2 regions of the Rubrivivax sp. JA1026 genome follow, and region 1 is predicted to be linked to the other one. Evidence: predicted binding sites of a transcription regulator. Region 1 holds the regulator's gene; the other holds the start of a gene.

Evidence for each region. Region 1 encodes sigma-54, which starts transcription at its own class of promoters, with help from an activator protein. Its sites were predicted from a motif close to TGGCANGNAANCTGCTTT; they were not measured.
Region 2: G5B56_RS11225 (PEP-CTERM sorting domain-containing protein) is a predicted target of sigma-54. The motif match lies at 2,205-2,222, and genes of this name have one in related genera.

Annotation. Positions count from the first base shown of each region.
Region 1 covers NZ_JAALCQ010000007.1:190,887-198,044, reverse strand. The annotation lists gene G5B56_RS13510 (hypothetical protein) at 1-633, opposite strand, end outside; gene G5B56_RS13515 (amidase) at 1-12, shown strand, start outside; gene G5B56_RS13505 (DsbA family oxidoreductase) at 822-1,460, opposite strand; gene G5B56_RS13500 (class I SAM-dependent RNA methyltransferase) at 1,457-2,692, opposite strand; gene G5B56_RS13495 (RNA polymerase factor sigma-54) at 2,900-4,402, opposite strand; gene lptB (LPS export ABC transporter ATP-binding protein) at 4,413-5,171, opposite strand; gene lptA (lipopolysaccharide transport periplasmic protein LptA) at 5,171-5,791, opposite strand; gene G5B56_RS13480 (thiol:disulfide interchange protein DsbA/DsbL) at 5,907-6,554, opposite strand; gene G5B56_RS13475 (SPOR domain-containing protein) at 6,620-7,158, opposite strand, start outside.
Region 2 covers NZ_JAALCQ010000005.1:291,725-298,882, forward strand. The annotation lists gene G5B56_RS11220 (DUF3427 domain-containing protein) at 1-1,955, opposite strand, end outside; gene G5B56_RS11225 (PEP-CTERM sorting domain-containing protein) at 2,252-2,929, shown strand; gene G5B56_RS11230 (hypothetical protein) at 3,111-3,347, shown strand; gene G5B56_RS11235 (YgjP-like metallopeptidase domain-containing protein) at 3,352-3,840, shown strand; gene dbpA (ATP-dependent RNA helicase DbpA) at 3,881-5,302, shown strand; gene G5B56_RS11245 (DEAD/DEAH box helicase) at 5,299-6,543, shown strand; gene G5B56_RS11250 (hypothetical protein) at 6,544-7,158, opposite strand, start outside.

The DNA of each region.
Region 1 (7,158 bases):
GCCGCCCAGTGAGAACGGCAGCAGCGACCGTTCAGTGCCGAAAGCCAGCCGGTCGAACAGGCCGTAGACCGCGACGCCGCCATCCCAGGCGCTGGAGATGACGACCCGGGTGATGACCGCGCTGCCGGCCGACACCATCAGCACCTGCCAGCTGCCCCAGGCCGGGTCGCCGGGGTTCAGCGGGTAGCGCGTGCGCTCGAGCAGCCGGTTGCCGGCGTCGTAGGCCTCAATGAAGGGCCGCGCCGTCGGGTTGCCGAAGTACTCGGGCGGCAGCACCGGCTGGGCGTCGATCGACACCCATTGCTGCGGCTTGTCGAAACGCGCCTCGATGCCGCCCTGGCGCGCGTCGAACAGGCTCAGCTGCGGCGGCGCGACCACCGACACGCCGTTGGGCGCGCTCTCGATGCCCCAGGCCGAGCGTGCGTAGCTGCTCCAGCGCCGCGGCGGGCTGGTGCTGATCGACGCGAAGTGCACGCCCTTGGCGGCGTACTGCTCGTCGATGACGGTGCCGTCGGGCACGTCGTCGAAGGTGATGATCGTCGGGCGGGCGAACGGCAGCGGCGGGCGCGGCCGGAACAGGTCGGTGCGGTTGGGTGCGGGCACGGAGCCCAGCAGGTCCAAACGGGTGGCCATGATCGATCTCCTGGTGCGGACAACGGTCGCCCGGCGGCCGGACGACTGCGCCGCGGGGCCCGTCGAGGCCATGCTCGGCCGCACCGCGGCCCGCCGCTTGCGCTGTGTCAGCGAAGCCCGGGGCACCCCCCAGCCCGCAGTCGGTGCGCCGGCGCGCGGCGAGGTGTCGCCGCGGCCGGGCCGGCCGTTCAGCGGCCGGCGGCGATCTCGCGCAGCGCCTGCTCGAAGACCTCGGGCGGCTGGCCGCCGGAGATCAGGTGGCGTTCGTCGACGACGACGCCGGGCACCGAGCGGATGCCCAGCGCCAGCCAGCGCTGCTCCTCGGCGCGCACGGCGTCGGCGAACTCGCCGCGTTCGAGCACCTCGCGGGCGCGGGCCTCGTTCAGCCCGACGCCGGCCGCGACCTGGGCCAGCACCTCGGGGTCGCTCGGGTTGCGGCCTTCGCCGTGGTAGGCGGCGAGCAGCGCCCGCTTGAGGTCCAGCGCCCGGCCTTCGAGACCGGCCCAGTGCAGCAGCCGGTGGGCGTCGAAGGTGTTCCAGATGCGCGTGCGCTCGCCGAAGGCGAAGCCGACCGCCGCGCCGCGTTCGGCCAGCGTGCGCCGCACGGCGGCGAACTGCTCGGGCGCGCCGCCGTACTTGCGCTGAAGATGTTCGTCGATGGCCTCGCCTTCGGGCGCCATGTCGGGGTTCAGCTCGAACGGGCGAACCTCGATCTCGGCCTCGATCTCGCCGGCCAGGTTCTCGAGCGCCCGCTCCAGCGACGCCAGGCCGACGGCGCACCAGGGGCAGACGACGTCGCTGACGAAGTCGATGTGCAGACGCTTCATGCGGCCTCCTTGTTGGACCCGGCAACCATGTCGAAGCGGAACAGCCGGCATTCGATGGGCCCGTTCCACATCGGCACGCGCCGGCTCTCCTTCAGCCGCATCAGCGACGGCAGCTTCATCTCCGGGCTCAGCACCCAGGCCGTCCAGCCGGCGTAGCGGCGTTTCCAGTGCGCGGCCAGCGCGCCGAAGAACTCGGCCGACGAGCCGCCGCCGTCGAAGCCTTCACGCGCGCCGCCGGGCGCGTCGCCGCGGGCGCTGCCGCTGCCCTTGGGCGCGATGCGCTCGCCGTACGGCGGGTTGAGCATCAGCGTGCCGCGTTCGGCCGGCGCCGGGCGCTGCAGCGCGTCGGCAGTCTTGAAGGCGATGGCCTGGCCGACGCCGGCGTTGGCGGCATTGCGCGCCGCGAAGTCGGTCATGCGAAAGCTCACGTCGCCGGCGAAGACCTCGACCGCAGGCGCGTGCACACGTTCGCGCGCGGCCTGCTGCAGCTCGCGCCAGGCACCGAGCTGGTCGCGGAAGGGCAGCAGGCGCTCGAAGGCGAAACGGCGCTTGATGCCCGGGGCGATGCCGCAGGCGATCTGCGCGGCCTCGATGGCGATCGTGCCGGCGCCGCAGCAGGGGTCGAGCAGCGCGCCGTCCTCCTCGCGGCCCTGCCAGCCGGCGGCGGCCAGCATCGCCGCGGCCAGCGTCTCCTTCAGCGGCGCCTCGCCCTTGACGCCACCGGCGCGTTCGTCGCGCCAGCCGCGCTTGAACAGCGCCTCGCCCGAGGTGTCGGCGTACAGCGTCGCGTGCTCGGGGCCGACGTACAGCTGCAGCGACAGGTCGGGGTGGCGGGTGTCGACGCTGGGGCGTTCGCCGCTCGTTTCGCGCAGCTGGTCGCAGACGGCGTCCTTCACGCGCAGCGTCGCGAAGTTCAGGCTCTTCAGCGGCGAACGCTGCGCCGCGACGTCGACACGCAGCGTCTGGCGCGGCGTGATCCAGTCGTCCCAGCGCACGCGGCGCGCGAGTTCGTAGAGCTCGTGCTCGTCGCGGTAGGGGCCGTCGATCAGCGGCCACAGCACACGCTGGGCGAGCCGGCTCTCCAGGTTCAGCGCCATCGCGGCGCGGGCGTCGCCGTCGACGAAGACGCCGCCGCGCACGGCCTCGGTGCGGCAGCCGGTGATGCGGGCGGCCTCGTCGGCCAGCAGCGGCTCGACGCCACCGGCGCAGGGAAGGAACAGGGAGACGGTCATGACGGCGGCGCGACGGACGAAAGCGCTGGACTGTAGTCCAGCTGCGGCGGCGGCGGCGGCGCGTTGTGGCGGAGGACGCGGAGGACGGGGTCAGGTCTCGCGAGACCTGACCCCGGGCTGCCCGGGCTGCCTCAGCTGCGGCGGCGGCGCGTCGCGGCGGAGGACGGGGTCAGGTCCTGCGGGACCTGACCCCGGGCTGTGGTCGCGTCAGATCGCCCGGCGCAGCGAGGCCGGCGCGATCTTCAGCGCCTCGCGGTACTTGGCGACGGTGCGGCGCGCGACCTGGATGCCCTGCTCCTCGAGCATCTGCGACAGCTGGCTGTCCGACAGCGGCTTGCTGGCGTCCTCGGCCGAGACGAGCTGCTGGATCAGCGCCCTCACCGCGGTGCTCGACGCGTTGCCGCCGGCCTCGGTGTTCAGCGAGCTGCCGAAGAAGTACTTCAGCTCGAAGGTGCCCTGCGGCGTGGCCATGTACTTGGCCGTCGTCACGCGCGAGATCGTGCTCTCGTGCAGGCCCAGCTCGTCGGCGATCTCGCGCAGCACCAGCGGCTTCATCGCGATCGCGCCGTGCGTGAAGAAACCCTTCTGGCGCTCGACGATGGCCTTGGACACACGCAGGATGGTGTCGAAACGCTGCTGGATGTTCTTCATGAACCAGCGCGCCTCCTGCAGCCGCGACGACAGCCCGCCGGCGCCGTTGCGCTGGCCGCGGATCGCCTGGGCGTAGAGGTCGTTGATGCGCAGCTTGGGCATCACGTCCGGGTTCAGCAGCACCTTGAAGCCGCGCCCCGACTTCTGGACGATGACGTCGGGCACGATGATGTTCGACTCGGCCGGCGCGAACGGCCGCCCCGGCTTGGGCTCGCAGGCGACGATCAGTGCCTGCGCTTGGCGCAGCAGGTCCTCGCCGGCGCCGGTGGCGGCGGTCAGCTTCTTCACGTCGCGCCGGGCCAGCAGCTCCAGCGAGTGCTCGCAGATGCGGATCGCGACCTCGCGCGCCTCGCAGCGCGGCGTCGTGCGCAGTTGCAGCACCAGGCACTCGGACAGCGAACGTGCGCCGACGCCGGTCGGCTCCAGGCTCTGCAGCCAGCGCAGCGCGCACTGCAGGCGGTCGGCCAGGGCCTCGCGCTGCTCCTCGTCGTCCAGGTCCAGCATGTCGGCCAGGCGCGCGGCGATGTCCTCCAGCGGGTCGGCGAGGTAGCCGTCGTCGTCCAGCGACTCGATCAGCACGTGCAGTGCCGCAGCGTCCTCGGCCGACAGCCGCATGCCGGCGATCTGGCGCCGCAGGTGGTCCTGCAGCGTGCCGGCGCCGGCGCGGCGCTCCTGCGGGTCGAGGTCGTCGTCGCTTTCGGGCGCGGCCGCGGCCGGGGTCTCGCGGATGCCGTCGAAGTCGTCGCGCTCGGTGCCGTTCTCCCAGTCCTCGCGTTCGGTGGTGCCGAACTCGGCGGCGTCGACCTCGGCCGGTGCCGGCTCGGCGGCACCGTCGCCGTCGTCACGCTCGGCGACGCGGTCGACGGTGGCACGTTCGGCCGGCGGGTCGAACGGTGTCGCCGCGTCCTCGTCCATCTCCAGGAACGGGTTCTGCTCGAGCATCTGCTCGACTTCCTGGTGCAGCTCCAGCGTCGACAGCTGCAGCAGCCGGATCGACTGCTGCAGCTGCGGCGTCAGCGCCAGATGCTGCGACAGGCGGACTTGGAGGGAGGGCTTCATCGGCCGCGCGTCACATCTTGAAATGCTCGCCGAGGTAGACCTTGCGCACCTCGGCGTTCTCGACGATCGCCTGCGGCGTGCCTTCGGTGAGCACGCTGCCTTCGCTGATGATGTAGGCGCGGTCGCAGATGCCCAGCGTCTCGCGCACGTTGTGGTCGGTGATCAGCACCCCGATGCCGCGCGACTTGAGGAAGGCGATGATGCGCTGGATCTCGATGACGGCGATCGGGTCGACGCCGGCAAAGGGCTCGTCGAGCAGGATGAAACGCGGCTGCGTGGCCAGCGACCGGGCGATCTCGACGCGGCGGCGCTCGCCGCCGGACAGCGCCGGCGCCGGCGAGTCGCGCAGCTTCTCGATCGACAGGTCGTGCAGCAGCTTGTCCAGCAGCTCCTGGATCTGCGCCGGCTTCAGCGGCCGGCCGTCCGGGCCCTGCTGCAGCTCGAGCACGGCGCGGATGTTCTCCTCGACGGTCAGCTTGCGGAAGATCGACGCTTCCTGCGGCAGGTACGACAGCCCCAGGCGCGATCGCTGGTGGATCGGCAGGCGCTCGACCGGGCGGCCGTCGATGCGGATCTGGCCGGCGTCGGCACGCACCAGGCCGACGACCATGTAGAAGGTGGTGGTCTTGCCGGCGCCGTTGGGGCCGAGCAGGCCGACGACCTCGCCGGCGGCCACCGACAGGTGCACGTCCTTGACGACGCGCCGCTGGCCGTAGCTCTTCTGCAGGTTCTCGGCTTCGAGCCGGCTGCCCGCGACGGCGGTTTCCATCAGCGCTGGCCCCCGAGCGAGCGCGCCGGCGCCAGCGGCGCGGCCGAGGCCGGCGCGGCCGGCGGCGTGGCCGCCTTGTCGCTGCGCGGGCTCAGCACCGCGCGCACGCGACCGCTCGGGTTGGCACGGGTCGTCTCGCCGCCGGCGACGCTGAAGGTCTCGGCGGTGTTGTCCCAGACGATCTGCGAGCCGGTGATCTCGTCGGCGACGACCGCGCCGCGCAGCCGGCGCACCGCGCCGTTGCCGATGAAACGCAGCGTGTCGGCGCGGCCGTCGTACTCGATGCGGTCGGCCACGCCCTCGACGACCTCGTCGACGCCGTCACGCTTCTGGCGGTAGCTCGCCGGGCGGCCGGCGCTGCCGATGGCGGTGGCGGCGCGGTAGCCGTCGGCCGTCTCGCGCAGCTCGACGCGGTCGGCGCGGATGACCATCGTGCCCTGGGTGATGACGACGTTGCCGTTGAACTCGACGAGCTGGCGCTGCAGGTCGACCGAGCCCGGCCGGTCGGCCTCGACGACCATCTGGCGCTCGCGGTCGGCGCGCTCGGCGGCCGCGGCGGCGCACAGCAGCGCCAGCACCAGCGGTGCGGCACGGCGGAGGAGGGCGAAACGGAGCGTCATTTTCGGCACGAAACTTGCAAGCATTCTAGCCACAAGTTCGTGCCGTCGAACAGGGTTCGCGGGCCCCGCGTTGCGAGGCCGATGCGCCGGATCAAGACCCGGCGCGGGCCCGGGCTCAGGCGCCCTGGCGGGAGCGGGCGATCAGGAAGTCGGCCACCGCGAGCGCACGCTCGTGGCCGCCGGCCAGGGCGCCGGAAGTGTAGTACCGGCCCTGGATGCCCATCGCCGGCACGCCGTCGATCTTGTAGGCGTCGGCGAGCTGCTTGGCGCGGCTGGCCTTGGTCGCCACGCTGAACGAGCGGAAGGCGTCGCCGAAGCGCTTGCCGTCGAGGCCGTTGGCGACCATGAAGTCGATGATGTCCGACTCCGACAGCAGGCGCTTGCCCTGCACGTGGATCGCGTTGAACACCTTGCGGTGCACCGCGCCGACCTGACCCATCTCCTCGAGCGCGTAGAAGATCTTCTGGGCGATCTGGTGGCGCGCGGTGAAGCCCACCGGCACGCGGCGGAACACGACGTCGGCCGGCAGGCGCTTGCTCCAGGTCTCCAGCAGCGGCTCGAAGTTGAAGCAGTGGCCGCACTCGTACCAGAAGAACTCGACGACCTCGACCTTCTTGCCCTCGGGGATCGAGGTCGGTGCGGGCGTCTGCAGCCGCACGTAATGCGTGCCCTCGACCGGCCCGCCCTGCGCGCGGGCGCCACCGGCCATCGCCAGGCCCAGGCCCGCACCGGCCAGTTGGATCGAGAAATCGCGCCGCTTCATGAGTTTCCTTTCGAGTGATCGGTGTCGTCGCATGGGACCGGCCGCACCCGTGCCGGGTTCCCTGCTCAGGGCTTCTCGGCGCGGACCAGCCGGGCGTCGATGTTCGCCGCCTGCAGCCGTCCCTGGACGGCCTCGGCGTCGTCGCGCGTGCCGTAGGGGCCCGTGCGCACCCGGTACATCGTCTTGCCGGCCTGCTCGCGCTCGCTCACCTTGGCCGTGAAGCCGAGCATCGCCAGGCGGGCGCGCTCCTGCTCGGCGTCCTCGGTGCGCGTGAACGCGCCGGTCTGCACGAAGTACACGAACGCTTCAGCGGCCCGGTCGGTGGACTGGCCGGCGAGGATGGCCGCCGGATCGCGGGTGGAGCCACCCTGCGCGGCCGGGGCGCTGGCGGGCGTCCGCGCGGCCGTCGGCGGCGCGGACGGTGCGGCCGTCGGCGCCGAGGCCGCCGCCGCCGGCAGCGGCGGCTGCTTGCCGGCCAGCGGCGCGTTCGGGTCCCAGCGCTTGTTGCGCTCGACCTCGGCGCTGTCCTGCTCGGCGGTGCGCTGCGGCACCTTGTCGATGAAGGGCACCGGCGCCTTGGTGATGTACAGCGCCACCGCCAGCG
Region 2 (7,158 bases), on a different contig from region 1:
CTCTGCGTCGGGCGCAGCAGCAGCAGGGTGTCCACCGTCGGCAGGTCCACGCCTTCGTTGTAGAGGTCCACGGTCACGAGGGCGCAGAGCTCGCCGCTGGCCAGCCGCTGCGGTGCGCGGCGGCGTTCGTCGCCCGGGGTGCTGCCGACGACGCAGGCCGCCGGCAGCCCGGCGCGGTTGAGCCGCTCGGTCATGAACTCGGCGTGCGCCACCGAGACGCAGAACACCAGCGCCCGGGACTGCCGGGGCTCGGACGCGAGCCGCATCCACTCCTTGACGACCAGCCTCGCGCGAAGGTCGTTGGCGGTGACGAGCTTGTCGATCGCGTCGCGTTCGCCAGGCAGGTCCCAGGGCACCGACGAGAAGTCGGTCTCGTCGTCGCAGGCGTAGTACTCGAACGGGGCGAGCAGCTGCAGGTCCAGTGCGTGCCACAGGCGCAGCTCCACCGCGGGGCTGCCGTCGGGGCGGTGGTCGAAGTAGGGCGCGAGCGGCTTGCCGTCGCTGCGCTCGGGCGTGGCCGTGAGGCCCAGCAGGACGGCCGGGCGGACCGCGCGCACGAAGGCGTCGAAGCGCTCGGCGGCCAGGCGATGGCACTCGTCGACCACCACGGTGTGCCAGTGCGTGGCGCCCGCCGTGGCGACGAGATCGCGGCTGCTGACGCTGTCGATCGTGGCGAACAGGTGGTCCAGCTGCCCGGGCTCGTGCGTGCCGCAGAGCAGGTCGCCGAACTCGGGGTCGCGCAGCACCTCGCGGTAGGTGCGCAGCGCCTGGCGCAGGATCTCCTCGCGGTGCGCCACGAACAGCAGCCGAGGCCGCCCGCCCAGGCGCTCGCAGCTGGCGCGGTAGTCGAACGCGGCGACCACCGTCTTGCCGGTGCCGGTGGCGGCCACCAGCAGGTTGCGCTGGCGGCCGTGCGCGCGTTCGGCCACCAGCTGCTCCAGCATCTCCTGCTGGTAGCTCTTGGGCTGCAGGTCGAAGAAGCCGACGGCCCCCGGGCCGCCATCGCCCGGCCCGGCGCCCGACTCGCGCCGCAGCGCCGCGGCGAGGGCCTGGCGGTGCGTGGCGTCGTCGGGGTCGTAGCGGCGGAACTCGTTGTCCGACCACAGCGTCTCGAAGTGCGCCTCGGCGCGCGTGAACAAGGCGGCCTGCCCGCGCTGGGTGAGCTTGACGGTCCACTCCAGGCCGCCCGTCAGCGCCGCGCCGCTGAGGTTGGCGCTGCCGATGTAGGCCGAGCCGAAGCCGCTGGCGCGGTGGAACATCCAGGCCTTGGCATGCAGCCGCGTGCGGCGGCCGTCCAGTGACACGCGGACGTCGCAGCCCGGCAGGCGTGCCAACTCGTCGAGCGCGCGCAGCTCCGTGGCTCCGGTGTAGGTGGTGGTGAGGATGCGGATGCGCGGCCCGGGCGCGCCGGCGTCGCCGCCGCGGGCGGTGATCTGCTGCAGCACGTCCTGCAGCTTGCGCACGCCCGATACGGTGATGAAGCTGACCAGGATGTCGACCCGGTCGCTGGATGCCAGCTCGCGGCGCAGTTCCTGCAGCAGCGACGGCGAGCCCTTGCCGGCGGTGAACAGCCACGGCATGGCCAGGCCGAGCTCGGGCGGTGTCGGGCGGGTCGGCGAGCGGTGCACGGCGCGCAGCAGCCGCGCTGGCGGCGCCAGCAGGTCGACAGCGGCGGCCGCGCCTCGGCTGGTGTTGCCCTGCAGCCGCTCGCGCAGCCAGATCAGCAGCTCGTTGACCAGCCCCAGCTGGCGTGTCGCCGCGTCTTCGCCGTCGCCGGGCAGTTCCTCCAGCAGGGCGGCGAGCTGCCGGACCAGGGCATCGGCCACGAGTTCGGCCGCATTCCCGGCCAGCGGCAGGACCTGATGCCGCGCGCCCGGGTCGGCGGCGAGCAGGCGCTCCAGGCGCTCGGTGAGCAGCAGGTCGTACAGGCCGGAGGGCAGGAGTCCCGGCGTCATCGGCCGGCACCCGGCCCGCGCAGGCCCGCGCCGATCTCCATCAGGGGCATCGTCGTGTTCTCGCTGAGCGTTCTCGGCGGCAGGTTGTACCAGGACGCCGGCCCGCCCGGTCGGCACGCTCGCGCGGGACCGGTCGCATCCGGCCTGTCGGCATCCTTGACACCGACCGGTTCGCAGCCTCGGCCCGCGGCCCCGCCGCTGCGGACAAACCCTTGTCACACCGGCGAAATCTGCCGCCCCGAGGTGGAGTGGCATGTCACGTGCTTTTGATGCAGGAAATCACGTTTGACACCGTCATGAACATCTTGCGCTGCACCTTGTCCGCTCTCGCCACCGTCGCCTGCGCTTCCGCGATCGCTGCGCCGGTCACGCCGACCTACGACCGCTTCGGCACGCTGCCGGGCGCCACCTTCGGCGGCAGCGGCATCCCGAACAACGCCGTGGCGGTGACGGAGTTCGAGAACGGCCTGACGCTCGGCCTGACCGCGCATCAGCGTTACGTCGGGCCGAACCTCGCCAACGACGGCGCCGGGACCTTCTTCGCGCCGGACGGGGTGTCGCAACAGTCGCCGTCGCCGGCGAACCCGTATGCGCTGTGGAACTTCGCGTACTACGTCAGCGGCCTGGACACCACCAGCTACTCGGTGCAGCTGCTGATCGACCGCGATCCGGCGGCCGGCACCGACCAGGCGGCGCACATCGGCGGCGCGTTCTCGGCGCTGCCGCTGATCCAGGACTCGTGGAACCTCGGCATGGACTTCCTCGAGGTGGGCAAGGCCTTCGACGCGTTCGCCGCCGGCGAGTACACGTTCGCCCTGGTCGCCTACTCCGCGGCCGGTGCCGAGATGGGCCGCAGCGCGATCCGCGTCGTCGTCGGCGAGCCCGGCAACGACGTGCCGGAACCGGCGACGCTGGCGCTGGCCGGCTTGGCGCTGTTCGGCGTGGCCGCCGCGAACCGCCGCCGCCGTCACTGAGCCGGCTGCCGCAGCGCCCGGCACGCCGGGCGGGCCGAGCCGGCGTTGCCGCTCGGGGCGCGGGCGGATCTTCAGGGCGCATGGGGCGCGACGGCCGCGGGGCCGGTCGTTGTCGTGAACACGGCCCGCTGCGGCCGCGGGCGGCGGACAATCGCCGGCTTTCGCGTCACCCCGCCCCCGCATGAAGACCTACGACATCGAAGTCCAGCGCCTGAAGTCCCTGCGTCACGACAAGGGCCTGATCGAGATCGGCGTCGACGCGCTGGTGCTGCCGCGCCCGGCGCGCGACGAAGGCGCCGCCGGCTCCTGTCTCAGCCTGCCGGTCGACCAGGCGCGGGCGCTGATGCTGCTGCTCAAGCAGCAGTTCGCCGAGCTCGACAAGCTGCAGCCGCGCAGCCGGCGCTCGGGCCGCTGCTGAGCCGGTGTCAGAACTCAAGTATCTGCAGGGCTACCCGCCCGACCTGCTGGCCCAGGTCCAGGCGCTGATCGCCGAAGGCCGGCTGGCCGACTACGTCGCGCGCCGCCACCCCGAGCCTTCGCCGGTGCGCAACGAGCGCGAGCTCTACGACTACGTCTGCGCGCTGAAGTCGCGGTTCATGAAGAGCGCGCCGCCGCTGTCCAAGGTCGTCTTCGACCCCAAGCTGCACGTCGTGAAGAACGCGCTGGGCACGCACACCGCGGTGTCGCGTGTGCAGGGCGGGCGGCTGCAGGCCAAACGCGAGATCCGCATCGCCGCGCTGTTCAAGGAGGCGCCGGCCGACTTCCTGCGCACGATCGCCGTGCACGAGCTCGCGCACCTGAAGGAGCGCGAGCACGACAAGGCCTTCTACGCGCTGTGCCGCCACATGGAGCCCGAGTACCCGACGCTGGAGTTCGAGCTGCGGCTGTGGCTGACGGCACGCGAACTCTGAAATCCCGGCGCCGGCCGGCCCCAGCCTCGACAATCGGGGCATGACCGAATCTCCCGCCGCGCCCGCCGGCCCCGCTTTCTCCACGCTGCCGCTGTCGCCGGCCGTGCTCGCCAACCTGCAACAGCTGGGCTACGACTGCATGACGCCGATCCAGGCCGCGGCGCTGCCGCCGGCGCTGGCCGGGCGCGACCTGATCGCCCAGGCCAAGACCGGCAGCGGCAAGACCGCGGCCTTTTCGCTGCCGCTGCTGGCCAGGCTCGACGCCAAGCGCTTTGCCACACAGGCGCTGGTGCTCTGCCCGACGCGTGAACTCGCCGAGCAGGTCTCGCAGGAGATCCGCCGCCTGGCGCGCGCCGAAGACAACGTCAAGGTGCTGACGCTGTGCGGCGGCGCCGCGATCCGGCCGCAGCTCGTCAGCCTGGAGCACGGCGCGCACGTCGTCGTCGGCACGCCGGGGCGTGTGCTCGACCACCTGGAGCGCGGCTCGCTGGCGCTGGAGGCGCTGACGACCTTCGTGCTCGACGAAGCCGACCGCATGCTCGACATGGGCTTCGCCGAGGACATCGCCGCCGTCGCGCGTCACTGCCCGCCGACGAGCAAGCGCCAGACGCTGCTGTTCTCGGCCACCTATCCCGAAGACGTCGCCAAGCTGGCCGCGCGTTACCTGCGCGACCCGCAGGAGGTGCGCCTGGCCGAGACCCATGCCGCGGGCCAGATCGTCGAGCGCTTCTACGAGGTGACCGAGAGCCAGCGCCTGCACGCCGTCGGCCTGCTGCTGCAGCGTTTCCGCCCCGAGAGCACGCTGGCCTTCTGCAACACCAAGCAGCAGTGCCGCGACCTGGTGGCGGTGCTGCAGGCCCAGGGCATCGTCGCGCTGGAACTGCACGGCGACCTGGAGCAGCGCGACCGCGACCAGGTGCTGGTGCGCTTCGCCCATCGCAGCGCCAGCGTGCTGGTGGCCACCGACGTCGCCGCGCGCGGGCTGGACATCAGCAAGCTCGAAGCGGTGATCAACGTCGACATCACGCCCGAGCCCGAGGTGCACACCCACCGCATCGGCCGCACCGGGCGCGCCGGCGAGAGCGGGCTGGTGTTCAACCTCGCCAGCCTCGACGAGATGGGCCGGGTCGGCCGCATCGACGAGATGCAGGGCCGGCAGAGCGTCTGGCATCCGCTGGCCGAGCTGGAAGCGGAACTCGCCAAGGCCGGGCCGCAGCCGCCGCTGCTGCCGCCGATGGTGACGCTGCAGATCCTCGGCGGCCGCAAGGAGAAGATCCGCCGCGGCGACGTGCTGGGCGCGCTGACCAAGGACCTGGGGCTGGAGGCGGCGGCGGTCGGCAAGATCGACGTCAACGACTTCTCGACCTACGTCTCGGTGCGCCGCGACGTCGCCGAGCAGGCGCTGCGCGGCCTGGCGCGCGGCAAGGTCAAGGGCCGCACCGTCAAGGCGCGGCGGCTGTGAGCGCGGGCTTCGCCGCCCTCGGGCTGACGCCGGCGCTGCAGCGCGCCTGCGCCGAGCTCGGTTTCGCCACGCCGACGCCGGTGCAGCAGCGGGCCATCCCGCCGGCGCTCGACGGGCTGGACCTCGTCGCGCGTGCGCCCACCGGCTCGGGCAAGACCGCGGCCTACGCGCTGGCGATGCTGCATCGCTTCGACATCACGCCGCGCGAAAGCCGGCGCGTCACGCGCGCGCTGCTGCTGGTGCCGACGCGCGAACTCGCGGTGCAGGCCGGCCAGACGCTGCGTGCGATGGCGCGCGAGATGGCCGAGCCGGTGAAGGTCGCCGTCGTCTTCGGCGGCGTCTCGGTGAACCCGCAGATGATGGGCCTGCGCGGCGGCGCCGAAGTCGTCGTCGCGACGCCGGGCCGGCTGCTGGACCTGGTCGAACGCAACGCGCTGACGCTGGGCGAGGTGCAGCTGCTGGTGCTCGACGAAGCCGACCGGCTGCTCGACGACGGTTTTGCCGCCGAGCTGGAGCGTGTGCTGGCGCTGCTGCCGGCCGAGCGCCAGCAGCTGCTGTTCTCGGCGACCTTCCCGCCGCCGGTGCAGGCGCTGGCCACGCGCTTGCTGCACGCGCCGGTGCAGGTGGCGGTGGACGCCGCGCCCGAGGCCGGCGGCCCCGAGATCGAGCAGCACGCGGTCGAGGTCGACACCGCGCAGCGCACGCCGCTGCTGCGCCGGCTGCTGGCCACGCACGACTGGCCGCGGGTGCTGGTCTTCGTCGCCACCCGCCACGCCAGCGAGATGGTCGCGGCCAAGCTGCAGCGCGCCGGCATCGCCGCCGCGGCCCTGCACGGCGAGCTGAGCCAGGGCGCGCGCGCACGGGTGCTGGCCGAGCTGGCGCACGGTACGCTGCGGGTCGTGCTCGCCACCGACCTGGCGGCGCGCGGGCTGCACATCCCGGCGCTGGCCGCGGTGATCAACTACGACCTGCCGCGTTCGGCCGCCGACTACACGCACCGCATCGGCCGCACGGCACGCGCCGGCGCCAGCGGCGAAGCCTGGAGCTTCGTCACCGCGGCCAGCGAGGCGCATTTCCGCCTCATCGAGAAGCGCCAGGGCCGGCGCGTCGAACGCGAGCGTGTCGAGGGTTTCGAGCCCACCGAGAGTGCCCCTGCCGCGCCCGCCGGCCACGGCGGCGTCAAGGGCCGGCGCAAGAGCCGCAAGGACAAGCTGCGCGAAGCGGCCGCGCGCGGGGCCTGATCAGCGGCGCAGCAGCGCCTTCGCGGCGTCGATGCGCTGCGCCAGCGGCGCCGCGGCGTCGCGCATCACCGACAGCAGGAAACGTTCGGCTTCGCGTTCGGGCGCCGAGCGCGGCTCGGGTGCACCCGGCGCCGTGGTCGCGTCCGGCGGCGCCAGCGTGCGCAAGGCGGCGGCCAGTTCATCGGCCGTGATCGGGCGCAGCGGCGCCAGCAGCGCGGCCTGGGCGTCGGCGCCCGGCGGCAGGTCCAGCCACGGGGTCTCGGTGAACAGCGGCGCGAGGTCGGGCGAGACCAGCGCCGCCCAGCGTTCGGGACCGACCTCGGTGCCGGGCAGGGCCGGCGGCGCGGCCTCGGGCGCCGGCCAGCAGCGCAGCAGGGCTGCGGGCAGTTCGTCGAGCCAGCGCCGGCGCAGGCCGTCGACCAGTGCGCTCGCCGTCGCGGCATCCACGGGCTGCTGCAGCGCGAACCAGAGCTGCAGGCCGTCGCGCCCCGACAGCACGATGGCCGGCGCCGGCAGCCCGAGTTCGTTCTGAACGCCGGCCCAGACCGCGCCGAGCAGCGCCGCATCGACCGGGGCCACGAGTTCCAGCACCGCGCTGCGCACGCGGCCGGACGC